Regions from separate parts of the Mediterraneibacter butyricigenes genome, predicted to be linked through region 2. Evidence: a T-box and tRNA genes for the amino acid it is inferred to sense, from the RefSeq annotation. Region 2 holds a T-box; the other holds one or more tRNA genes.
The links. A T-box is a leader RNA that pairs with one kind of tRNA and senses whether it is charged. The one in region 2 lies ahead of leuS (leucine--tRNA ligase), so its partner is inferred to be a tRNA-Leu.
Positions count from the first base shown of each region.

Region 1: it encodes a tRNA-Leu, which carries the amino acid that the T-box ahead of leuS (leucine--tRNA ligase) is inferred to sense. The anticodon was not compared.

Region 1 covers NZ_BHGK01000001.1:1,262,875-1,268,599, forward strand. Annotated here, with positions in the region: gene KGMB01110_RS06170 (PTS mannitol transporter subunit IICB) at 1-1,361, opposite strand, end outside; tRNA gene KGMB01110_RS06175 (tRNA-Leu) at 1,527-1,605, opposite strand; gene KGMB01110_RS06180 (ECF transporter S component) at 1,670-2,203, opposite strand; tRNA gene KGMB01110_RS06185 (tRNA-Lys) at 2,546-2,618, opposite strand; tRNA gene KGMB01110_RS06190 (tRNA-Gln) at 2,659-2,730, opposite strand; tRNA gene KGMB01110_RS06195 (tRNA-His) at 2,748-2,821, opposite strand; tRNA gene KGMB01110_RS06200 (tRNA-Arg) at 2,827-2,900, opposite strand; tRNA gene KGMB01110_RS06205 (tRNA-Gly) at 2,955-3,025, opposite strand; tRNA gene KGMB01110_RS06210 (tRNA-Pro) at 3,031-3,105, opposite strand; gene KGMB01110_RS06215 (metallophosphoesterase family protein) at 3,296-3,775, opposite strand; gene KGMB01110_RS06220 (XTP/dITP diphosphatase) at 3,856-4,455, opposite strand; gene KGMB01110_RS06225 (THUMP domain-containing class I SAM-dependent RNA methyltransferase) at 4,459-5,616, opposite strand.
Region 2 covers NZ_BHGK01000001.1:2,650,346-2,656,070, forward strand. Annotated here, with positions in the region: gene KGMB01110_RS13045 (sensor histidine kinase) at 74-1,360, opposite strand; gene KGMB01110_RS13050 (LytR/AlgR family response regulator transcription factor) at 1,376-2,095, opposite strand; T-box leader at 2,252-2,521, shown strand; gene leuS (leucine--tRNA ligase) at 2,616-5,051, shown strand; gene KGMB01110_RS13060 (DUF6612 family protein) at 5,283-5,725, shown strand, end outside.

The DNA of each region.
Region 1 (5,725 bases), 1.4 Mb from region 2:
GCATTGGGATTACTGTGCGCAGCGCGTTCGCCAAGTTCCTGATGCGTTACAACGATCTGAACATCTTTCGGTATGGAAGATACCGGTGTATGAATGACTTCTATTCCCTGTAATCCCGCCGCAGCCAGCTTCTTTTTCAGGACTGTGGCTCCCATGGCAGAGGAACCCATTCCTGCATCACAGGCAAACGCGATTTTTCTTATTTTTTCTGCTTTTCCATTTTCTTCAACGTATTTTCCGGCTGTTTCTTCTAATCCATCTTCTTTCACATCAGCTTTTGCAACGCCACTGTCCATTCCTTTGGACGCTTGTTTCATGGCATCTTTTTTCTGCTGCGCTTCTTCGAGGGATGTATCTTTTCCCATAAATTTCAGAATCGGAAGGCTGATCAGGAGAGAAACTGCGGCAGATACAACGACTCCCACAACCAATCCCAGATAACTGTGCCGTTCCGCCATCATCAAAATCGCCAGAATACTTCCTGGTGAAGCCGGTGCCGTCAGACCTACTCCAAACAAATTAAACAGGAAAATTCCGCTTGCTCCTCCTGCGATCGTCGATAAGATCAGCAACGGATTCATTAAAATATATGGAAAATAAATTTCATGGATTCCACCGAAGAAATGGATAATCACTGCCCCAGGTGCAGAACTCTTTGCGCTTCCTTTTCCCGCAATACAATATGCCAGAAGGACGCCAAGTCCCGGTCCCGGATTCGCTTCCAGCAGGAAGAAAATAGATTTTCCGACTTCCTCTACCTGCTGAATTCCCATCGGTGATAAAATTCCATGGTTGATGGCATTATTCAGGAACAGAACCTTTGCCGGTTCAATAAATACGCTGGTCAATGGCAGCAGTCTGTGATCCACGAAGAATCCCACGCCGGCTCTCATCGCTTCATTTAATCCGTTTACCAGCGGTGTAATTCCCTTCATCGCCAGAAGTGCCAGAATTGCACCGATAATTCCCAGTGAAAAATTATTGACCAGCATTTCAAATCCCGCCGGTGTATGTCCCTCGATCGCCTGATCGAATTTCTTTAAAATCCAGGCTGAAAGCGGTCCCACGATCATTGCCCCGATAAACATCGGAATATCGCTTCCGACAATCACACCCATGGTCGCAATCGCACCGATCACTCCGCCTCGTTTTCCGGCTACCACTTCCCCGCCTGTATATGCGATCAAAAGTGGAAGCAACATCGACGACATCGGTGTTACCAGTTTTGCAAATGTTTCATTCGGGAACCATCCGGTTTCAATGAACAGTGCCGTAATGAGTCCCCACGCGATAAACGCGCCAATGTTTGGCATTACCATTCCGCTTAAAAAACGTCCAAATACCTGTACTTTTTCTTTCATTGATTTCACACCTCATTTTACCCATCGTTTGCAGAGGTATGATTGGCCAATCAATCTCTTTCCTTGTTTCTATCCCCATTATATCCGGCGCTTTTACATTTTTTCAATAAATAGAAAATGAGATTTGTCACCAATATATAGTGCCAAATCTCATCACTTTTTCTCTGCGGTCAGTGGGACTTGAACCCACACGGTTGCCCACTGGCTCCTAAGACCAGCGCGTCTGCCATTCCGCCATGACCGCAAATGTCGTACCTGTATACTATACACCATGCGCTCTTGACGTGTCAACCGCGGCAGAACCTTTTTTATTTCTGCTTTACTTCATAAGCCATCTGTCTCATATCCGGAGCCGCCATCAATACCGGATACAATACTGCTGCCAGAACCAGTCCGCCGACTCCCTGGATAATATTTGCCGGAATACTTGCTGCCGCTGCTGATGCTCCATACAGGAAGGATTCGCATACAAAATATCCACCTGCTACAAAGATAATATCAATCACGCCACCTAAAATTACGGCTACATAACGTGACTTGGAATTCTTTCCAACACTCTGATAGATCAGAGCAGATACCAGAGCGATCAGTCCCTTGATTGCAAATGTAATCGGTACATAGACAAAATATCCTCCCAACAGATCCGCCATCGCAGAACCGATTCCTCCTGCCAGCAGACCATATACCGGTCCCAGAATCACGCCGGACAAGATTACAACTGCATCTCCCGGATGGATATATCCGCTGGTTCCCGGTGTAGGAATACGGATTGACATGGTTGCTACACAAGCCAATGCGGCAAAAAGTGCTGTCATCACAATTTTCTTTAAATTAGAATTCATAGTATTACCTCTTTCCTCATTTGTTTGCCCTATTTACGACTGCACTTACTTTACCGCAATATTGGTTCGATTCAAACAGCCAGTTTATCAAAATTTAAGCAAGCCAGTTTTGTTTTCGAACTATCTCCCTGTTTTCGCTTATTTCTACCGCTTTGGATCGGCTGGATACCTACCTAAAAAAGGCATGATTTTGTACCACGCTTTTACCACGCAACACCATTTTCACCACGCATTTACCACGTTTTCCTGTGCGTTTCTGTGGTGTTAAGTGGTGCTAACAGGAATACATAAAAATAACGGAAAACCCATTGTTTACAAGGTTTTCCGCCATTTTACTAGTCCTGAGCGTGCGGGGATTCGAACCCCGGACAACTTGATTAAAAGTCAAGTGCTCTACCACCTGAGCTACACGCCCATATTTAATTTTGAATGGTTCACTTTTCAGCTACCCAAAACTGGGCTAGCTGGATTCGAACCAGCGAATGCAGGAGTCAAAGTCCTGTGCCTTACCGCTTGGCGATAGCCCATCAATCAGACTTAAAAGGGTGGGTAGTGGGACTCGAACCCACGACATCCAGAACCACAATCTGGCGCGCTAACCAACTGCACCATACCCACCATGACGAGCCTGGGGGGATTCGAACCCTCGACCTACGGCTTAGAAGGCCGTTGCTCTATCCAGCTGAGCTACAGACTCAGAAAGACTTTTTCTCTCGCTATTGAATCCTTATAACTTATATTGTTACAGGAAAGCGGGTGATGGGAATCGAACCCACGTATCCAGCTTGGAAGGCTGGTGTTCTACCATTGAACTACACCCGCACAAATCGGGGTGACAGGATTCGAACCTGCGACCTCCTGGTCCCAAACCAGGCGCTCTAGCCAAGCTGAGCCACACCCCGTCAGTCGCATGTCGTTTGTGCGATTTCTTTAGTACCCCGCGACGCAAGAATTATTATATTACAGAGAATCCATAATGTCAACAAAAATTTTCATTTTTTTCAAAATATTTTTTTGAAGGCCTTTTCAGCACCTCTCGCCATGCTTTTCCTCGTTTTTCACCGTGATTTTGCACAAAGAACCATAGTTTTCCTACAAAAATTTCTGCTCGAATTTCAAATCCCCTTCTTCATCCATTTCCATAATCATATAGCTTCCCCGTCTGCCTTCCTGTCTCGGATAGGACACACTTCCCGGATTCAACACCGTAATATCCTCATCCTGTTCAAAATACGGCCGGTGTGTATGCCCGAACATCACCACATCCGCCCCGATCGACAATGCTTCTTCTTTTAAAATTTCCGGTCCGGTTGACACATGATAATGGTGTCCGTGGGTAATCATGATATGATGCGGTCCCAGATCAAACTCTTCTTCATACGGATGGGGTGCAAAAAAATCATTATTTCCGCGCACAATATATTTTGGACATTCAAACATCACATCCAGATAGATTTCTCCGCCTTCCACATCCCCCAGATGGATCAGCATATCAAACTCTCCCTCACGCTCCAGGATCTCATCGACTCCTTCATGTCTTCCGTGAGTATCACTTATTATTAACGTTCTCATTTCTTTCATTTCCTATAATTTTTCTTCTCTGGTTACTCTGTACTTTCCTTCCGGATTTCCGAATTATCGCCTTATCTATTCTATTCTTTCGCTTCTATCACAACACGCATCGCACGAAGTGCTTTTCCTCTGTGGCTAATGGCATTTTTATCCTCCGGGGACAATTCTGCTGAAGTACAGCCATATTCCGGCAGATAAAAAATCGGATCATAGCCAAATCCATTGGCACCGGCACTCTCATACGCAATCCGGCCTTCCATATTTTCGCGCACAACCTTTTCCGTACCATCCGGGAACACTGCTGCCACCGCGCAGGCAAATCTTGCGGTTCTCTTTTCCTCTGGAACATCTTTCACCCGATCCAGGATCAACTGGTTTTTTATCTCGTAAGAGGTGTTTTCTCCCGCATATCTGGCTGAATAAATCCCCGGTTCTTTATTCAGGGCATCCACTTCCAGACCGGAATCATCCGCCAGCACAATATCATTCGGAAGAAGCTTTGCAACCTCACGCGCCTTGATCAGTGCATTTTCCTCGAAGGTTGTTCCGTCTTCTATAATTTCCGGATCTACGCCCACTTCTTTCATCGAAATCACCGGCATCCCCAGATCTTCTAAAATCTGTCGGATCTCTATCATTTTATGTGCATTTCCTGTAGCAAATACAATTCTTTTCCCCATGATCTATCGTTCCTCCCGATGCTTTCTGGGCGGTTTCGGTCCCAGAAACTGATAATAATAGGTCTTAATCATTCCATTGTAAATCTTACGGTTTTTATCTGCTTTGCGTCCAAAATACCGCTCTGCATCCTCATAAGACGTGATCATATATGCGGACCAGGAATCCAGCTTTTTGAAACTTTCTCCAAATTCCCGATACAATGCCGGCAGAGTTTCTTTTTCATTTAATCGCTCTCCATAAGGAGGATTGGTGATCACAAAACCATATTTTTTCGGATGGCTCAAATCTTTCACCGCGCGCTGCTGAAAATGAATCATATGATCCACACCTGCCACCTGTGCATTTTCTCTGGCCACCTTAATCACATCTCCATCGATGTCATAGCCCTGGATATCCACTTCCACATCACGTTTTACCAGATCATTTGCCTCATCCATCGCGTCATACCACTGCTTTTTCGCCACCAGATTCGTCCAGGCCTCCGCCGTAAAAGAACGATTCATTCCCGGTGCAATCGAAGCCGCCATCATCGCTGCCTCGATCGGAAATGTTCCGCTTCCGCAAAACGGATCGACCAGGATCCGGTCTGCCCTCCAGGGTGTCAGCATGATCAACGCAGATGCCAATGTCTCCGTAATCGGCGCTTTACCGGACAGTTTACGGTATCCTCTTTTGTGAAGGGATTCTCCCGAGGTATCCAAACCGATCGTCACCTGATCCTTCATCAGAAAAACGCGCACCGGATATTCTGCTCCATCCTCTTCAAACCAGCTTTTATGGTATTTACTCTTCATCCGTTCCACCATGGCTTTTTTCATAATAGACTGGATATCAGACGTACTGAACAGTTTACTTTTTACAGAAGAAGCCTTTTTCACCCAGAATTTTCCATTTTCCGGAATATACTCTTCCCATGGAAGTGCTTTGGTCTTATCGAACAATTCCTCAAAGGTCACCGCCTTGAAACTGCCCACCTTAACCAGAATTCTTTCCGCAGTTCTCAAAAATATATTTGCCTGACAGATGGCCTCTTCATCTCCGATAAATGTAACCCTTCCATCTTCTACCTGCGATATTTCATATCCAAGATCCAGGATTTCCCGTTTTAAAACTGCCTCCATTCCAAAATGGCAGGGTGCGATCAATTCAAATCTTCTCATTACTTCCTCTTTCTTCCTCTTGTAAGACTCACTGTTCTTTCACTGTTTTTATTACTGTCGGTCCTATGCTCCGTTGCTCTTGATTTTTGTCCTTTTTGATATTCTGTAC
Region 2 (5,725 bases):
CGTGTTTCTCCTCTTTTTTAGCTTACTATCCTGATTTTTCCGCAAAAGGAATGCATAAGGCAACCGTTCGCACTTAGTCCGGGTTATGAAGTGGAAGAATGATTCGCAGGATAAATTCTTCTCCCTCCACAGAAAACTGACAATTCCCGTGAAGGCGTTCTACCGTATACCAGATGCTTCTGGTGCCAAGTCCGTGACCTTTTTTGGAAGTCTGGGGCAGACCATCTACGATTTCAGGACGGACAAGGAAAGGGTTCTGAATCGAGAGCAGAAGCTTGTCATTGGCAATTCGCATGGAAAGCTGGATTTTTCGATCGGTTTCCGGAAGCATGGAAGTGGCGTGAATCGCATTTTCCAGAGCGTTGGATAAAATAGTAGTCAGATCTACATCAGAAACCGGAAGGACTTCAGGAAGTTCCAGCGTGGTGATCAATTGGATCTTTTTGGAGGAGACAGTGTCTTCCTGGAAAGAAAGTATCAGATTGACGGTTTCATTGCGACTGTAAGATTTCAGGATGGTTCGATCAGAGGTCTGCAGGATCTCCTGGATGAATTCTCGGGCTTTCTGTGTTTCTCCGTTTTCCAGAAGCGCGGAAATGCCGGCAAGATAATGGCGAAGATCATGGCGCATCAGGGAAATGGTCTGCCGGGAACGCTGTAAGGCAATCAGTTCTTTTTCAGACTGCGAGCGTTTCATTTTCAACAGGGAATAGCGTTGTTTTTCTTCCAGATTCTCTTCATACTGGTGAAAATACAGGCACAGAAACATGAGATAAGAAATACACAGAATGAAACCAAGAAACTCTGCGACAACGGCACGACCGGAATAGAGCAGAGAGGTGTAAACACTGGTGACATAATCAAACAGATAGTAAACGAAAGGAACCAGACCGAAGATTAATTGAATTTTGGTGCTTTTCTGAGTCAGGCGCCGCATGATCTGGGGCATATAACGGAAAAGAAATACAAAAATAACAAGGGTAATCCCGATGCGAACCACGTAATAAATCCAGAGCTGCCCGCTTAATTCCCTTGCGGCAATTCCAATCCAGTTGCTGATCTGGCAGCACAGATAGGCTGTAAAGACAGCGATTCCACTTAAGATCAGAGAACAATGATAAAACAGGGTGAAAAATAAGATCAGTGGCAGGTGGATCAGAAAAGGATAGAGCTGTTCGGCCTGTGCATTTCCGAGAAACAGATAGGATGCGGAAGAACAGAGACCGGTGATCGCGGAGAAAGCCAGCAGGCAGAGTATATTTTTCCGATTCATAAGGATCCCGAGGATCGAAGCGGAAATGTAGACGCCGAACAATAAGGTTGTGACCATGTGGATGGCAGATAAAACAGACAAAAGCATGACAGGATTCCTTTCCTAGAATGTTTCCTGGAACATCAGGGCAAAATAAGCTTCTTTGAATGTTTTGCTGTAACTTCTTGCAATCGGAATGCAATGGCCGGATTTGGTCAGAAGTTCGGTTGTGTTGAAGTGATCTACATTTGGAAGATAGACCAAATAACTGCGGTGACATTTGAAGAAAGCCGGATGACCGGAAAGTTGTTTTTCAAAAAAGTAAAAGGGAGCAACAGATTCCACAGTCTGTCCGGTGATCAAACGAAAGGTCACACGTTTATTCTGAGCCTCTGCGTATTCGATCTCATGAAAATAAAGCTTCTGATAACCGTAAGAAGTCTTCAGGATCAGATGCTCCGGTTCGTTCTGAAATTCCGTAAGACAATCGTCCAGTACGGACTGAAGCCTATCGTAGGAGATGGGCTTCAACAGATAATTTTCAGCTTTGACTTCATAAGACTCCAGCGCGAATTCCGGAGAGGAAGTCAGAAAGATGATTTTTGCATCCCGGTCGGTCTTACGCAGGATTTTTGCGGCCTCCATGCCGTTGAACATGGGCATAATGATGTCCAGAAATATAATATCGGCAGGTTCTTCCCGGTGATGGGAGAGAAGTTCATCTCCGTTTTCGAAAGTAGAAATCATAACGGGGATATTACGCTCTTTGGACCATTTATGGATAAATTCTGTGGTGATCTGTAAAAAAATAGGACTGTCGTCACAGACTGAAATGTTAAACATAGTAAATTCCTCAATTTCTATTCCTAAGATATAACATTTTTATTTTAATTGATTTCTGACGAAAATGCAAATGTCGAAAGACGCGGAAAACACGGGGAATCTTAAGAAATTGCTTGACTTATTTTAATGTTGTTTTTATAATAAGGAAGTATTATTGAAGAGACGATGAAGAGGAATAGTAAGAGAACAGCGTATTCCAGAGAGTTGCCGGCAGGTGCGAGGCAACAGCGTGATCTCCCAACTCACCTCGGAGTTCCTCTGCTGAAGTGACAGAGATCTTGTGAATGAGATGATTTCAGGCTATGAGATGTGCAGGTGATGTGTAGGCAGATGGCGGGGCTTCCCGTTACAGAAGATACGAGTGTATCTGCGAAGGGCAGATGAATGAGAGTGGTACCGCGGAAATAAAGCCTTTTCGTCTCTTATGAGATGAGAAGGCTTTCTATATACCAAAGTATGCAAGAGAAGCTGCCGGTGGCAGGTTCAATGTATGCCATCAGGCAAAAAGGAGGATATAAAAATGGCAGCAAAGATTGTTTACAACCATAAGGCAATCGAGAACAAATGGAGAGAAAAGTGGGAAGAGAACCCGGTGAATCCGAAAGTGGATGAACAGGGCAATCCGAAGAAGAAATATTATTGTCTGGATATGTTCCCGTATCCGTCAGGAAATGGTCTTCATGTAGGACACTGGAGAGGATATGTTATCTCCGATGTATGGAGCAGATACAAGCTTCAGCAGGGATATTATATCGTTCATCCGATGGGCTGGGATGCGTTCGGACTTCCGGCAGAGAACTATGCAATCAAGATGGGAGTACATCCGGCAAAATCTACTGCCAACAATGTGGCAAATATTAAGAGACAGATCAATGAGATCGCAGCTCTTTATGACTGGGATATGGAAGTGAATACCACAGATCCTGAATTCTACAAATGGACACAGTGGATCTTCGTAAAGATGTTCAAAGAAGGTCTGGCTTATGAAAAGGAATTCCCGATCAACTGGTGTCCGTCCTGTAAGACAGGTCTGGCAAACGAAGAAGTAGTCAACGGTAAATGCGAACGCTGCGGAGCAGAAGTAACCAAGAAAAATCTTCGTCAGTGGATGCTGAAGATCACCGCTTATGCAGAAAGATTACTGAATGACCTGGACAAACTGGACTGGCCGGAAAAAGTAAAGAAGATGCAGACAGACTGGATCGGTAAATCTTACGGAGCAGAAGTAAACTTCAAAGTAGACGGACGTGAAGATGAGATTACAGTCTATACCACCAGACCGGATACCCTTTACGGAGCAACCTTTATGGTACTGGCACCGGAACATGCCCTGGCAGCATCTCTTGCCACAGAAGAACGCAAAGAAGTCGTAGAGAAATACATCTATGATTCTTCCATGAAATCCAACGTAGACCGTCTGCAGGATAAAGAGAAGACCGGTGTATTTACCGGAAGTTATGCAATCAATCCGATCAACGGAGCAAAAGTACCGATCTGGCTGTCTGACTATGTACTGGCTGATTACGGTACCGGTGCGATCATGTGTGTACCGGCTCATGATGACCGTGACTTTGAATTCGCAAAGAAATTTGACATTCCGATTATTCAGGTAATCGCAAAAGACGGAAAAGCCATTGAAAATATGACAGAAGCTTATACAGAGGCTTCCGGAACCATGATCAATTCCGGCGAGTGGGATGGTATGGAATCCGCAGTTCTGAAAAAAGAGGCACCGCATATCATCGAAGAGCGTGGAATCGGAAAAGCAACTGTAAATTACAAATTGCGTGACTGGGTATTCTCTCGTCAGCGTTACTGGGGAGAACCGATTCCGATTGTACATTGTCCGAAATGCGGAAATGTGCCGGTACCGGAAGAAGAACTTCCGCTTCGCCTGCCGGATGTAGAATCCTATGAGCCGACAGGAACCGGAGAATCTCCGTTGGCAGCCATCGACGAATGGGTAAACTGCAAGTGTCCTGTATGTGGCGCAGATGCAAAACGTGAGACAAACACTATGCCGCAGTGGGCAGGATCTTCTTGGTACTTCCTGCGCTATGTGGATAATCATAATGATAAAGAACTGGTATCCAGAGAAAAAGCAGATGCTATGCTTCCGGTAGATATGTATATCGGCGGAGTAGAGCATGCAGTTCTTCATCTGCTGTATTCCAGATTCTATACAAAATTTCTGTGCGATATCGGAGTCATCGACTTTGATGAACCATTCCAGAAACTGTTCAACCAGGGAATGATCACAGGCAAGAACGGAATTAAGATGAGTAAATCCAAAGGAAATGTAGTTTCCCCGGATGATCTGGTACGTGACTACGGATGCGATTCCCTGAGAATGTATGAACTTTTCGTAGGACCACCGGAGCTGGATGCAGAGTGGGATGATCGTGGAATTGACGGAGTGAATCGTTTCCTGAAACGTCTGTGGAATCTGCTTCAGGACAGCCTGGCAGCCAATGTAGAAGCAACGGATGCAATGGTCAAAGAACGTCATAAACTGGTATATGATGTAACAACACGTCTGGAGAACTTCAGCCTGAATACCGTAATCTCCGCATTTATGGAGCACAATAACAAGCTGATTGATCTGGCAAAGAAGAATGGTGGCGGAGTAGATAAAGAGACTCTGGAAACGATGGCAGTTCTGATTTCTCCATTTGCACCGCATTTTGCAGAAGAAATGTGGGAGCAGTTGGGTCATACAGAGACTGTATTCCGTGCAGGATGGCCAACCTACGATGAGGAAGCCATGAAAGAAGACGAAGTCGAGATTGCAGTGCAGATCAACGGAAAGACGAAAGCGGTCATTTCTATTGCAGCAGATGCAGACAAAGACAGCGCAATTGCAGCAGGTAAAGAGGCACTGGGCAATAAACTGAGCGGAAATATCATCAAAGAGATTTATGTTCCGGGAAGAATTATCAATATCGTGGCAAAATAGTCTGAGAGAAGACGAAAGATAAAGCTTTGAAAACAGCGTAGACAGAGAAATCTGTTTACGCTGTTTTTCTACCTATTTTTCCGGTTCCATGCTATACTGAATATAAAAGATGCCGAAGAGTGTGAAGTACGAAATAATCTACAGGTATCATGGGCGTGGGGATGCCCTGAACATCGGATGATGGGCAAACGGGCACCGGAAAAAAGAACAAAAGTGAGGGAGGAACGAAGGATGAAAAGATGGAAAAGAGTCACAGCGTTACTTGTATTGGCAGGACTTATGATGTTCGGGTTAAGCGGTTGCAAAAAGGAAACAGCAGAAAGCCTGATGCAGGAAGCTGTTAAAAAGACAGAAACAGCAAAGTCCATGGAAGGAAATATGACCATGGATATGGAAATGGGACTCGGACAGAGCGGAATGTCCATGTCTATGGGAATCGGTCTGGATGCGGATCTGCAAGTGACAAAAGATCCACAGGTCAGCCATGTCAATGGAACAATGACGATGGATCTGTTAAACATGTCTTTAGACCTGGAAGCTTATACCCAGACGGAGAAGGATTCCAATACGACTTATGTGAAAGTAGCGGATGAATGGCAGAAGCAGACCACCGATGTGTCCGGGCTGGACATGGGAACTATGCTGGATCTGGAAAAGATTTTATCCAGCGGCTC